DNA from 2 places in the Mesorhizobium sp. M0618 genome. Region 1 is predicted to be linked to the other one. Evidence: riboswitches for the same ligand, from Rfam matches in the RefSeq annotation. Region 1 holds a riboswitch; the other holds the start of a gene.
The links. Region 1 has a riboswitch for cobalamin ahead of metE (5-methyltetrahydropteroyltriglutamate--homocysteine S-methyltransferase). Riboswitches for the same ligand answer to the same signal wherever they lie in the genome.

Region 1 (7,131 bases):
TTTGCTGTGATACAAGTCGGCGTCGCTTCCGACATCAATGAACGTCTCAAAATTTATGCCAATCTGGCTATCGAGCGAAAAGAGATTTTTGGCTGCTTTTCAGCGTTCAGGCTGGAGCAAAACGAACAACTGAATAGGCCTTTGTACCGGGTCCGACAAACGCGAGGAGTCAGGGCCCTGTTCGATCGCCGCGGCACATCGCCAAATCGCAGCAGCGGGTTGCGTGCGTCAAGTTCAGCAAAAGGTGATGTGGTCGTCCGCCACAGACTATTGGCTGCATGAAGGAGTGCCCTAAGTGTCTCCTTCTTGTGCTTCGCAAATGGTCAAATGGTCGGTTGTGTGCGTCAAGTTCTGCAAAAACGGGGCGGCCATGAAGCTGGTCATGCAGCTTGGCGCAGAGCGAGCTTCTTGTGCTCGCACAGGTCGTCCATGTTGATGTATCGCTTGCGCGAGCGCGAAGAGAAGCGAGTGACCCTCGGGCGACACGGTCCAAAAAAACGCAACAGGAGCTTGCCCCCAACAAACCCAATCAGAGAAGCCTGCGAGGGTCTCTCACAGTGCACCCGAAAACACTACGGGGCCAAGCTGACGGAGAACGGCGAGTAAGGTGAAGTCTACGACCGAAAGGCGCCCATCGACGATGAGGGACTGATACCAAAGGCTCTGAGGGCTGACTGTCTAGGGGTTCCCGCCTTGATTGATCCGTGATTCCTTGTCGCGAGGAGCATTCGGGCGATGCGATTAGCGGTGAAGGTACGGACGGACTATTCGGCTACGGCTTCGGCAACTGGCGACGGCAGCGAAGGACGTCAACCAGAGCAGGCGCTTGTTGTCGCTGGCTGCGGTCATGGACGGGATGAGCCGGGAAGATGCTGCACGGATCGGCGGCATGGACCGCCACACGCTGCGGGACTGAGTGCATCGCTTCAACGAGGATGGCCCTGAAAGACTCAAGGATGCCTGGTATGGCGGAAACACGCCGCGCCTGTCGCCGGAACAGAAGGCCGAACTGGCGCAAATCGTCCAGGCAGGATCGGACCTTGCGGTTGACGGCGTGGTGCGCTGGCGTCGCATCGATCTGCAGCGCGTCATCGCGGATCGTTTCGGCGTCCCCTATGACGAGCGCTACGTGGGCAAGCTGCTAAGGGACTCGGCTTCTCGCACATGAGCGCGCGACCGCGCCATCCGGCGCAGGATGCCTGGATCGTGGAAGAGTTCAAACAAACTTACCGCGCACGCTAAGCGCCCACCTCGCCGACCTGCCGAAGGGCAAGCCCGGCAAGGTGTGGTTTCAGATGCTATGAGTGTGAATCGGCCCTTTAATTGCGGGTGATTGTCAATCCGAGTTTCGCTCTGTCATCGCCGGGGTCATTTCCTTTCCGAGGTCGAGTGCCTCATGATGATGTTCGGGTTGGGCGCCTCAGCGTGTGCAACGAAGTTCGAAGTCGACGTCAGCCGATTCAACGAGGTCCACAACCACCGCCCGGCGGGGACATCACGGGTTTCGGAAGCGGACCCGCGATTCTGATCGAGCGCGGGTTGTCACGCCATCTTTTCGCCGCCCCACTCAAAGCTGGTGCCGTTAACCCAGAGCCAGTGGAGCAGAACCGCGATCTTGCGAGCTACCGCCACTTTTGCCTTTTTCATACTATCCGCTTCGACAGGCGAACGCCCCACGCCTTCAGCATCGATCATTTCTTTGTCCGGTGCATGAGGACGCTGGCCGCTTCGTATAAATAGGTCCGCAACAGCCGATCTCCCCCGTTGACATGTGTTCCCCCAGATTGTTTTCGCCGCGGCGTCAGACCAAGGTAGGCGTCGACGTCACTGGCCGAGGAAAAGCGCGAAGGATCATCGATCGTATGGCGGTAGGTCAACGCCGTCACGACGCCGACGCCAGAAACCGTCATAAGCCGGCGCGTGGTGTCATCCTCACGAAGAAGGCGTCGTACCTGCCGGTCCAGCTTTTCCTGTTCCCTGCAAGCCTGTTCATGAACGGTCAGAAGCGGCTCGATCACGGATCGAAGCTGATGCCCGTCGACAACCAACGCCTCGACCTTTAGCCGAAACTGCGCACCGGTTGAGCGACTGAACTGCAGCCCGTACTCCTTCAGCATTGACCGGACTTGGTTCTCGAGATCGCGGCGGATGGCGATAAGTCGCGATCGCGCCACCAGGAGGGATCGGGTTGCCTGGCTCTCTGTGCTTTTGACCTTGCCTCCCGATAACAGCCGACGCGAACCAGCTCGGCCAGGCCGCGGGCATCGTTCTCATCACTTTTGTTCATTCGAACTGAAAGTGCCGCCTTCGCATGTCGAGCATCAATGCAGACAACCGGCATTCCGACCCGTTTAAGCTCATGCCAGAGCCAGCTGGACATGGCGCCCGTCTCGAATCCGATGCGCTCGGTGTGCGGTGCGCGTTTGCGGAGCAACTCGGTCAGTGCTCCCGGATGGGACTTCACTTTCCCTTGGAAGACAGCCCTTCCAGCATCATCGACGACGCAAACGCTGGTCTCTCGCTGCGACACATCCAATCCGACATATTGCTTCACTGCGGCCTCCTTGATCTCACTGGTCGGCGGCTTTTGCCGTCCGCCGAGTCTTCGTTCAAAGGAGCGACGCAGCAATTACGTCATCGTGTGCAAAATTGGATCAGACCCAATCTCGCTGCATGTGCGGGCGACGTATTCTCCGTCGATTTTGGGGATGCACCACATGTCTTTGCGCCAGGGCTTCAGATCATTCTCTGCCAGCCGTCGACGGACGGTCTCAGAAGACAGCTCTTCATGGTCGGTGAGCCGGACCATCTCCTCGGCCAGGAGGTTCGAGGGTCCAGCGGGCCCGTCCCGGTGGCGGCTTTGAGCAGGCGGTCGCCACCAAAAGCGCCTCATCCTTGCTCGACGTTTGCGCTCAACGCCGGGTCGCCGCTCCTCGGTGAGCGCTCTCTCCAGGTTCGCTTCCACAAAGCGGCGCCGTGTCCGATAAATCGTCGATCCCGAGACCTTCAAGGGTTGCGGCGATCACCTCGTCGCTCACGCCGTCGTTCGCGGCCAAGAGGATCTGTGCGCGTTTTATTTTGCGCGTCGCGTGGCGCCCCCCGCTCAATAGCGCGTCAAGTTGATCACCCTCCGATTGGCTAAGGTCCACAAAACTTTATACTCACCTGCACCTCCTTCAGCGTGCAGGCGCAGATGAATCCGGAAATGAGTCAGTCACTTGGCGAACGACAAGCCGCGCCGCAGCCGCGCTTTACGCAGCTTTAAGGCCAGTATTTGGCCTTCATCTATGCCCGGATCTTCAAACAGCCCCGGCCGAAGCCGACATGCAGCGCCACTTCGACGTCACCGCTCCGTCCGTCCACCAGATGGTGATCACTTTAGAAAAAGCCGGCCTCATCTCGCGCACGCCCGGGGCCGTCCGAATTCTTCCGGAATCGCTTCCGATTTTGCGCTAAAACAACCCATCACAATCTCTGTGGAACGGTACTAGTCATCCGTGATGACGACTGGCGTGCCATTTCCCCTCGGACCACCGTTTGGCGCTCACTCCGTGAAAACCGCTTCTGCCACGCACGCACAGCTTGCGGCCGCATCGTTAAACATCGCCCCCAATGCGATCTTCTGCATTCTAACGACGTTGTCACGCGCTTGAAGTGTTGGCCGAAATCCTTGATCGGCGACCTGCGAGGGATGTCGCAGCCCGACAGGAATTCATTAGTTGACAATGGTGGCAGCGGAGCAGCGCCGCCAATGGGCGACTGAATATTTCACTATGTTAGACAAGCGTAAAAGCGCGATCACATAACGACATAAACATTTCGTTATGCGTCATTGACAAAGGAGCGAACTGCTGTGATTGTCTGCGTGTCGTGGTTCTCGCGTGCGGCGCTGCCGCAGCGGAGCTAAGAGGGAAGCCGGTGCGATGCCGGCGCTGCCCCCGCAACTGTTAGCGGCGAGCCAACCCCAATCATGTCACTGAGGCGAATACCCTCAGGAAGACGGGTAGAGGCTATGACCCCGCGAGCCAGGAGACCTGCCACGCGAATTACGTCCACGGGCGGGGTGTCTCGGTGGCCGCTGCAACCCGGCGTTGATGCCGGCCTGCTAGCGCCTTCCTTGTCACCGACGCCCCAATCATCGGGGTATGACATGACTGTCTCTCAGCAAATTCCTGTAGCAACGCTCGGCGTGCCGCGCTTCGGTCGTCGGCGAGAACTGAAATTCGCGCTTGAAAGCTACTGGTCCGGAACATCGTCCGCTGGCGACCTTCTCACGACGTCGAAGGCGCTCCGTGCCGCTAGCTGGGAAGAGCAGCGCGATCGCGGCGTGTCGAAAATCCCGTCGAACGACTTCTCGCTTTACGACCATGTGCTCGACACCGCAGCCATGGTCGGGGCCGTTCCATCCCGTTACGGCTGGAATAGCGGCGAGGTCCCACTTGACATCTACTTCGCAATGGCGCGCGGCAACCAGGGTCAGACGGAGGACTGTGGACACGCTCGTCACCAGGAGGAGGCTCATGGACCTGGTGTAACCGCGATGGAAATGACCAAGTGGTTTGACACCAACTACCACTACATTGTGCCGGAACTCGATGATGATCAGACGTTCGCCCTCTCGTCATCGAAGCCGGTCGATTACTTCCTCGAGGCTAAGGCTCTCGGCATTCACACACGCCCAGTCATCCTTGGACCCATCACCTTCCTCAAGCTGGCGAAATCGCCTGCCGAGGGGTTCGGTCCCATCGCGCTCCTACCGCGGCTGCTGCCGGTTTACGAGCAGCTTCTGGAGAGGCTGAAGCTGTCGGGAGCCGACTGGGTGCAGATCGATGAGCCAGCGCTTGTCCTCGATCTGAACCCGAACGAACGAGCTGCGTTCGAATTCGCCTATGGCCAGCTGTCGAAAGCCGCGCCCGAGCTGAAGATCATGCTGGCTACGTATTTCGGGTCGCTGGGAGACAATCTCGAAACCGCGATTTCTCTGCCCCTGGCCGGCCTGCATATTGATCTCGTGCGCGCTCCCGAGCAGCTGGAAACGGTGGCTCGGCTCGCTCCGAAGGATCTGGTGCTCTCGCTTGGCTTGATCGATGGCCGCAACGTCTGGCGTGCGAACCTGCCCGCCATTCTCGACCGCATCAAAGCGATCGTCGCCGGCTGGCCCTTGGACCGCGTCGAGATCGCGCCTTCTTGCTCGATGCTGCATGTGCCGATTGATCTGCGCATGGAGACGGAACTCGACGCGGACATCAGGTCGTGGCTCGCCTTCGCGGCCCAGAAGACCGACGAGCTGGTCTTGCTGGCCCGGGCCCTGTCCCAAGGCAAGGATGCGGTAGCAGGCGCGTTGAAAGCGTCTGCCGAGGCTGCCGCCACGCGCGTGACATCTACGAGGATCCATGACCCGCTTGTTCAGGGGCGGATCGCTAGCATTGAGGACAGCGCGAAGCGACGAGAGAGCGCTTTTGGCGAGCGCTCCAGAGTCCAGGCCGGCTCACTCGGGCTGCCGCGTTTCCCGACGACGACCATCGGGTCCTTCCCGCAGACGCCGCAGGTACGCAAGGCGCGGGCCGCTCATGCGAAGGGCCAGCTGAGCTATGTCGACTATGAGACGTTCCTGAAGAAGGAGATCGAGGCTGCAATTCGCTGGCAGGAAGAGATCGGGCTGGACGTGCTGGTGCACGGTGAGTTCGAGCGAAACGACATGGTACAGCATTTCGGCGAGCAGTTGTCCGGCTTCGCGCTCACCCAGCATGCCTGGGTACAAAGCTATGGGTCGCGCTACGTGCGTCCCCCCATCATTTTCGGCGACGTATCGAGGCGCAATCCGATGACAGTGCGCTGGTGGCAATTCGCCCAGTCGCTTACGGAAAAGCCCGTGAAGGGAATGCTCACAGGCCCAGTCACCATTCTCAACTGGTCTTTTGTTCGCGACGACGTACCCCGCTCCGAAGCCTGCCGCCAGATCGCGCTCGCCATCCGCGACGAAGTGACGGATCTCGAAAGATCCGGCGCAAGGATGGTCCAGATCGATGAGGCCGCGTTTCGCGAAGGATTGCCACTGCGCCAATCTGACTGGAAAGTCTATCTCGACTGGGCTGTCGAATGTTTCCGGATCGCTTCAACGGGTGTAAAGGACGCGACTCAAATTCATACCCACATGTGCTATTCGGAGTTCAACGAGATCATTCACGCGATCGCTGGAATGGATGCGGATGTCATTTCGATTGAGACGTCGCGCTCGAAGATGGAACTGTTGGACGCCTTCACGAGCTCCAAATATCCGAACGAAATCGGTCCCGGCGTCTATGATATTCACTCACCACGCGTCCCGGAAGTCGGCGAGATTTCGGACTTAGTCATGCTTGCCCGCGAGCGACTGTCCGACGGCCAACTGTGGATAAACCCGGACTGTGGCCTCAAAACACGCAAATGGGAGGAGGTCCGCCCTGCCCTCATGAACATGGTCGCTGCAGCACGCGCGCTCCGGCAGAAAGTGCAGGCGTAAGGCTTCTCTTCCTCACCGTGTGGGGAGTTGCCGGTGGCGGATGTCGGCCGGGAATATGCCAAACCGATCACACTCTTGTAAATAAGCCACACGGCGAAAATGTGCAATTTTCCTTCGGCACGTGTCCTCATCCCGCAGAAATATAAATGTGACACCACGCTATAGTATTGGTCCTTGGGAACATACAGGCCCCGCGCCTCGAACAAATCGTACACACGTCGTTTCTCAAAGTAGACTGCTTGGCATGTTCGCTCAGGCGGCGACAATATATGATGCTGCGCGTCTGTCCGCTTCCCCAGTTGATTTGCGCAGACTACGGGCGAGGTTGCAGGTTTCGGGTATTGCTAGCGTGTCCCGCCAATTCGGAGATGGACGTGGCAATTCGTGTGGCCCAAGTAAAAGCCGCAATCATTTTCGATTGCGACGTCCGCAGCCAGTTGGCCCTTATTTTCCTGAGATCTGCGTTACAGGCCGGGGCGTTGTCGCCGTTTCGGAGGGTAAGATGGGATAGGCGACCTCGCGTACCTCTCCGGTCAGCGAGTTGAGGAAGGCAACAAGCAGATCAACTTCTTCGTCCGCCAGTACTACGCCAAGCTGGGTGGTCCCCATGATGGCGACGGCCTGTTTCA
Region 2 (7,131 bases), on a different contig from region 1:
CTTGCCGGCGTCATAGAGATCGATGATTTCAGCCAGGCGTTCCGGCGTCAGATCCTCGAACGTGTCTTTGAAGATCATGACCATCGGCGCGTTGACGCAGGCGCCAAGGCATTCGACCTCTTCCCAGGACAAGGTGCCTTTGTCGTTGGCGTGGAACTGGTCGTGATGGATCCTGGAGCGGCAGACATCCATCAGCGCTTCCGAACCGCGCAGCATGCAGGGCGTGGTGCCGCAGACCTGGATATGCGCACGCGTGCCGACCGGATTCAGCTGGTACTGCGTGTAGAAGGTCGCGACCTCGAGCCCGCGGATACGCGGCATGCCGAGCATGTCGGAGATCGTCTCGATCGCCGCCTTCGTCACCCAGCCTTCCTGCTCCTGTGCGATCATCAGCAGCGGGATGATGGCCGACTGCTCACGGCCCTTCGGATATTTCTTGATCCATTGCTTCGCAGCCGCGGCATTCGCCCGGTTGAAGGCGAAGGATGCTGGCTGGGCGCTGGCTTCTGCGAGACGGCGGACTGACATTTAGCGATCGACCTCACCAAACACGATGTCGAGGGAGCCGAGAACGGCGGTGACGTCGGCCAGCATGTGGCCGCGGCAGAGGAAATCCATCGCCTGCAGATGCGCGAAACCCGGCGCGCGCAGCTTGCAGCGGTAGGGCTTGTTGGAGCCGTCGGAAACCAGATAGACGCCGAATTCGCCCTTCGGCGCTTCGACGGCGGCATAGACCTCGCCGGCGGGTACACGATAACCCTCGGTGTAGAGCTTGAAGTGATGGATCAGCGCTTCCATCGAGCGCTTCATCGCCTGGCGCTTGGGCGGCACCACCTTGCCGTCGAGGTTCGACACCGGGCCGGCGCTTTCCTTGCCGAGCAGGAGATCGACGCACTGGCGCATGATCTTCGCCGACTGGCGCATTTCTTCCATGCGCACGAGGTAGCGGTCGAAACAGTCGCCGTTCTTGCCGATCGGAATGTCGAAATCCATTTCCGAATAGCATTCATAGGGTTGCGACTTGCGCAGGTCCCAGGGTGCACCCGAGCCGCGCACCATCACACCCGAAAAACCCCAGGCCCAGGCATCGGCCAGCGAGACGATGCCGATATCGACATTGCGCTGCTTGAAGATGCGGTTGCCGGTCAGCAGCTGATCGAGGTCGTCGATCGACTTCAGGAACGGGTCGATCCACTTGCCGATGTCCTCGACCAGCTTCTGCGGCAGGTCCTGATGGACGCCGCCGGGACGGAAATAGGCGGCATGCATGCGCGAACCGGAGGCGCGCTCATAGAACACCATCAGCTTTTCGCGCTCGACGAAGCCCCACAGCGGCGGCGTCAGCGCGCCGACGTCCATAGCCTGCGTCGTCACATTGAGGATGTGCGACATGATGCGGCCGATTTCGCAATAGAGCACGCGGATCAGCTGCCCGCGTTTCGGCACTTCGATGCCGAGCAGGCGCTCGGCGGCCAATGCGAAGGCGTGCTCCTGGTTCATCGGCGCGCAATAGTCGAGCCGGTCGAGATAAGGGATCGCCTGCAAATAGGTTTTGGCTTCGATCAGCTTTTCGGTACCGCGATGCAAGAGCCCGATATGCGGATCGACGCGATCGACGACTTCGCCGTCCAGTTCCAGCACAAGGCGCAAAACGCCGTGCGCCGCAGGGTGTTGCGGGCCGAAATTGATGTTGAAGTTGCGGACCGAAGTTTCAGCCATTTACTGCTTTGCCTTCTCGTCACCCGGCAGCACGTAATCCGTACCTTCCCACGGGGACAAAAAATCGAAATTGCGGAATTCCTGCTTGAGCTCGACCGGCTCATAGATGACGCGCTTGGCCTCGTCGTCGTAACGCACCTCGACGAATCCGGTCAGCGGGAAATCCTTGCGCAGCGGATGGCCTTCGAAACCGTAGTCGGTCAGCAGGCGACGCAGATCGGGATGGCCCGAAAACAGCACGCCGTAGAGATCGTAGGTCTCGCGCTCGAACCAGTCGGCGCCGGGGAACACGCCGGTGATCGACGGCACCATGGTTTCCTCGTCGGCCTGCACCTTGACGCGGATGCGCACATTCTGCTTCGGCGACAACAGGTGGTAGACGACGTCGAAGCGCTTGGCCCGCGACGGATAGTCGGCGCCGCAGACGTCGACGATCGAGATGAACTGGCAGCGCGCATCGTCGCGCAGGAAGGTCATCACCTCGACCACATCGCGTGGCTCGACTTGAACGGTGAGTTCGCCATAGGCAATCGCCGCGTCGTTCACGCGGCCGATCAGCTTCTCGCCGAGATATGTCGACAGTTCGCTCAGGGATGCGGTCATGGATTTACCGTTCGATCGTGCCGGTGCGGCGGATCTTCTTCTGCAGCAGAAGAATGCCGTAAAGCAACGCTTCGGCGCTCGGCGGGCAGCCGGGCACATAGATGTCGACCGGCACGATGCGGTCGCAGCCGCGCACCACCGAATAGGAATAATGGTAGTAGCCGCCGCCATTGGCGCAGGAGCCCATCGAGATGACGTAGCGCGGTTCCGGCATCTGGTCGTAGACCTTGCGCAGCGCCGGCGCCATCTTGTTGGTCAGCGTGCCGGCGACGATCATGATGTCGGACTGGCGCGGGGACGCACGCGGCGCGACGCCGAACCGCTCCGAATCATAGCGTGGCATCGAGGTGTGGATCATCTCGACCGCGCAGCAAGCGAGGCCGAACGTCATGAACATCAGCGACCCGCTGCGCGCCCAGGTGATGAGCGCCTCGGTCGAAGTGACCAAAAAGCCCTTGTCGGCCAACTCATTGTTGATCTCGAGGAAGAAGGGATCGTCCTCCCCCACCGGCCTGCCGGTGTTGGGATCGATAATACCCTTGGGCTTCGGCGCGACGAGGGTGCCTGAACTGTCGTTCAATCCCATTCCAGCGCTCCTTTTTTCCATTCATAGGCAAAGCCGATGGTCAGCACCGCCAAAAACACCATCATCGACCAGAAACCGAGCATGCCGATCTTCGAAAACGACACCGCCCACGGAAACAGGAAGGCCACTTCCAGGTCGAAGATGATGAACAGGATCGACACCAGGTAGAAGCGGATATCGAACTTCATGCGCGCGTCGTCGAACGAGTTGAAACCGCACTCGTAGGCGGAAAGCTTTTCGGGATCGGGATTGCGGTAGGCCACCAGGAAGGGTGCGGCCAGCAGCGCCAGGCCGACAACCAGCGCCACGCCTATGAACAGGACGATGGGCAGGTATGAGCTCAAGAGTGCGTTCATGCTCGGCTTTCCGTTGGTGCCAATCCACTTTGATTTACAGCACCGGACCCTAATGCGGAAGCGTGACAGTTTAACCGCTGAACCGTTTTAAGGGCCTATGCTGCAACGCGGCGAGGGTTAGCGCAGCACTTCCAGCGAAGCAAGTCAAACCTTGTTCAAAACACCGACCTGGACGGCATATCGCGGCAAACTGGTCCGATCCGCTCCTGTTTGATTTCCTTCGCTTTTCACTCCACTTTTCTCTCCTGACATGGATGCCGCCAAAACCCTGCTAGCATGGGTTGGAATCAGCCATTCGACCCTCGGTCAAAACACTTCAAAGTGATGCCTGCATGAAGGAAAAGATCTCGCTCCCCACGGCCCGTCGCATCGCGCTTGCCGCCCAGGGGTTTCTCGATCCCCGCCCGACCGGTACGCCCGACCGCCGGCATTTTGCTCGCACCCTCTCCCGCACCGGTCTGTTGCAGATCGATTCCGTCAGCGCGGTGGTGCGCGCTCATTATATGCCGCTCTATTCGCGCCTTGGCCCCTACCCGTTCTCGCTGCTCGACAACGCGGCCGTGACGCGCAAGCGCACGGTTTTCGAATACTGGGCGCACGAGGCCTCCTTCCTGCCGGTCGAGACATACCCGCTGATGCGCTGGCGCATGCAGCGCGCCGAGCGCGGCGAGGAAATGTATCTGGGGCTCGCCAAATGGGGCCGCGAACACGCTGCCTATATCGAAGAGATCTACCGTCAGGTCGCCGAGCGCGGCCCGATCGCCGCTTCCGCGCTGGAGGGCCAGAAAGGCTCGGGCGGCTGGTGGGGCTGGAGCCATGCCAAGCACGCCTTCGAATGGCTGTTCTGGGCCGGCCGCATCACCACGGCGCACCGTCGCGGGTTCGAGCGTTTTTATGACCTGCCCGAGCGCGTGCTGCCGCAGGCGGTCCTCGACCTGCCGGTGCCCACGCCCGAGGACGCGCACCGCGAATTGCTGCGCATTTCCGCCCGCGCCCACGGCGTGGGCACTTCAGGCGATTTGCGCGATTATTTCCGCCTGTCGCCGGCCGATATGAAAGGCCGATTGGAGGAACTGGTTGAAACGGGCGAGTTGCTGCCGGTGCGTGTCGAAGGCTGGGACAAGCCCGCCTATCTTCACAAAGACGCCCGTCTGCCCCGAAAGATCAAGGCCCGCGCCCTGCTGGCGCCGTTCGATCCGGTCGTCTTCGAGCGCTCGCGCACGGAGCGGCTGTTCGATTTCCATTACCGCATCGAGATCTACACGCCGGCCGACAAGCGGCAATACGGCTATTATGTCCTGCCGTTCCTGCTCGGCGACAGGATCGTGGCACGCGTCGACCTCAAGGCCGATCGCCCGGCCAGCATACTGCGCGTCCATGCGGCCTATGCGGAGGCTGGCGCGCCGCCTGAAACCGCTGCAGAGCTGTTCGAGGAATTGAAGCAGATGCAGGGCTGGCTCGGTCTCGAACGCATGGAAGTGACCCCGGCCGGCGATTTGGGTCCGGCGCTGGCCGACATCGCCATGTCGTAAGCTCGCGTTGACACCGCCGCCCGCAAAAGCCTAAATCCGGTTCAGATGGTCTCTTGCCCGCAACGGCAAGAGCTAAGAGGGAATGCGGTGCGGGGCAAAATCCCAAATCCGCGGCTGTCCCCGCAACTGTAAGCGAAGAGCCAAGGCCGAAAGCCACTGGGGAGTTCCCGGGAAGGCGGCTACCAAGGCGATGACCCGCGAGCCAGGAGACCTGCCGTCTGCGACTTTAGAATCCGATCGCCCGGCGGGTTTCCGGGCAAGGAGCCCGATCTTGGACCACGACAGCAGTTTTTCGGCTGGCACAGCGGATATCTCGTCCGGCCATGATGATGCCTTGGCCGGCGTCACCATCATCGTCTGCGCCTCCTGCCGCGATGAGACCGGCGCCGACGCTCATCCCCGCGCCGGCGAATTGCTGGCGGACGACACGCGCCGCGCCGCATCTGGCGACGACATCCGCATCCGCAGCGTCGAATGCCTCGGCAATTGCAAGCGGCGCCTCAGCGCCGCCATCCTGCGCGACGGCTGCTGGAGCTATGTCTTCGGCGACCTGACCACGACCGGCGGCGCCGACCTCGTGACAGGCGCCAAGCTCTTCGCCACCTCGAAGGACGGCCTGATTCCATGGCGCGGCCGCCCCGATAGCCTGAAGCGTGGCCTCGTTGCCCGCATCCCTCCCCTCGACCTGTTGAAGGACTGATCATGACTGCTTCCGTCTCGCGCGTTCCCTGCACCGTCGTCACCGGCTTCCTCGGCGCCGGCAAGACGACGCTGGTCCGCCATCTCCTGGAAAACGCCGGCGGCAAACGCATTGCCATCATCGTCAACGAATTCGGCGACATCGGCATCGACGGCGAGATTTTGAAGGGCTGCGGCATCGACACCTGCCCGGAGGAAAACATCGTCGAACTGGCCAATGGCTGCATCTGCTGCACCGTCGCCGACGATTTCGTGCCGGCGCTCGACAAGATCCTCGCGCTGACGCCGAGGGTCGACCACATCCTGATCGAAACCTCGGGCCTGGCGCTGCCCAAGCCGCTGGTCCAGGCCTTCCAGTGGCCGAGCGTGAAGAGCCGCGTCACAGTCGATGGCGTCATCGCCGTGGTCGACGGCCCGGCGCTGGCCGAAGGCCGCGTCGCCAACGACATGGACGCCTTGCAGGCGCAGCGCGCCGGGGACGAGACGCTCGACCATGACGATCCGGTGGAAGAAGTGTTCGAGGATCAGATCGCCTGCGCCGACCTGATCATCCTGTCGAAGAGCGACCTGATGGACGCCGCCGGCACCGCCCGCGCCAACGCCATCATCAACGAACATTCCGCCCGCGCGGTGAAGATCGTGCCGACGTCGCATGGCAAGGTCGATCCCTCCGTGCTACTCGGGCTCGGTCTCGCCGTCGAGGACGACATCGAAAACCGCAAGTCCCACCATGACGGCGCATTCGACCATGAGCATGACGACTTCGACACCTTCATCGTCGACATTGCCTCGATCGCCAATCCGGACGAGTTGGCAAAGCGCGTCGCCACCGTCGCCGAAGAAGAGAACGTGCTGCGCGTAAAAGGCTTCGTCGAGGTCGGCGGCAAGCCCATGCGGCTCTTGCTGCAGGCCGTCGGGCCGCGCGTCAATCATTACTATGACCGCGCCTGGACCGCGCAGGACGACCGCCGCTCGCGTCTCGTCGTCATCGGCCTGAAGGGGCTGAACCGCCCGGCGATCGAGCGTATACTCGCCGGCTGATCTCGGACACGGGTTGCGATGCACATCCTCACCACGACATCCGCCTCGCTCGACGACCTCGCCGAGCCGGTCGATCTGCGGCAGACGCCGGCGGATATCGTGGCCCTGTCCTTCACCGACAGCGACCTCGCCGGACTGGCGGCAGCCTGGAAGGCCGATGCCGGCCGCCTGCCCTCGATGCGGCTGGCTGCCCTGCGTGACCTGCGCCATCCCATGTCCGTCGACCTCTGGGTCGACAGCGTCACCCGCCACGCCAAGGTCATCCTCGTGCGCCTCCTCGGCGGCTACGACTGGTGGCGCTACGGCTGCGACCAGCTTGCCTCGACCGCTCGCGCACACGGCATAAAGCTGGCGCTGCTGCCCGGCGAATGCCGCGACGAGGATCTGCGCCTGATCGAAGCCTCGACGCTGCCGCGCCAGGAGCTCGATGGCCTGCTCGACTATTTCCGCGAGGGCGGCCCGGCGAATATGAGCGCGCTGGTGCGGAGGCTGGCGCGACTGGCTGGATCGGATGCGGACGTAGCAGAGCCGGTTCCAGTGCCGAAAGCCGGGTTTTATGAGCCAGGACTTGGGGTCGTTGGTGATCCTTCACACC

Region 2: another riboswitch for cobalamin. It lies ahead of NKJ04_RS08715 (DUF1636 family protein); the one in region 1 lies ahead of metE (5-methyltetrahydropteroyltriglutamate--homocysteine S-methyltransferase).

The regions. Positions count from the first base shown of each region.
Region 1 covers NZ_JAMYQH010000033.1:61,627-68,757, forward strand. The annotation lists gene NKJ04_RS27860 (hypothetical protein) at 1-282, shown strand, start outside; partial or broken gene NKJ04_RS27865 (helix-turn-helix domain-containing protein) at 736-1,295, shown strand; partial or broken gene NKJ04_RS27870 (IS110 family RNA-guided transposase) at 1,543-2,554, opposite strand; partial or broken gene NKJ04_RS27875 (helix-turn-helix domain-containing protein) at 2,678-3,149, opposite strand; cobalamin riboswitch at 3,855-4,056, shown strand; gene metE (5-methyltetrahydropteroyltriglutamate--homocysteine S-methyltransferase) at 4,151-6,502, shown strand; gene NKJ04_RS27885 (cytochrome-c peroxidase) at 6,947-7,131, opposite strand, start outside.
Region 2 covers NZ_JAMYQH010000006.1:29,751-36,881, forward strand. The annotation lists gene NKJ04_RS08685 (NADH-quinone oxidoreductase subunit E) at 1-528, opposite strand, end outside; gene NKJ04_RS08690 (NADH-quinone oxidoreductase subunit D) at 529-1,719, opposite strand; gene NKJ04_RS08695 (NADH-quinone oxidoreductase subunit C) at 1,720-2,322, opposite strand; gene NKJ04_RS08700 (NuoB/complex I 20 kDa subunit family protein) at 2,327-2,908, opposite strand; gene NKJ04_RS08705 (NADH-quinone oxidoreductase subunit A) at 2,899-3,264, opposite strand; gene NKJ04_RS08710 (winged helix-turn-helix domain-containing protein) at 3,597-4,796, shown strand; cobalamin riboswitch at 4,826-5,029, shown strand; gene NKJ04_RS08715 (DUF1636 family protein) at 5,068-5,496, shown strand; gene cobW (cobalamin biosynthesis protein CobW) at 5,499-6,536, shown strand; gene NKJ04_RS08725 (cobaltochelatase subunit CobN) at 6,555-7,131, shown strand, end outside.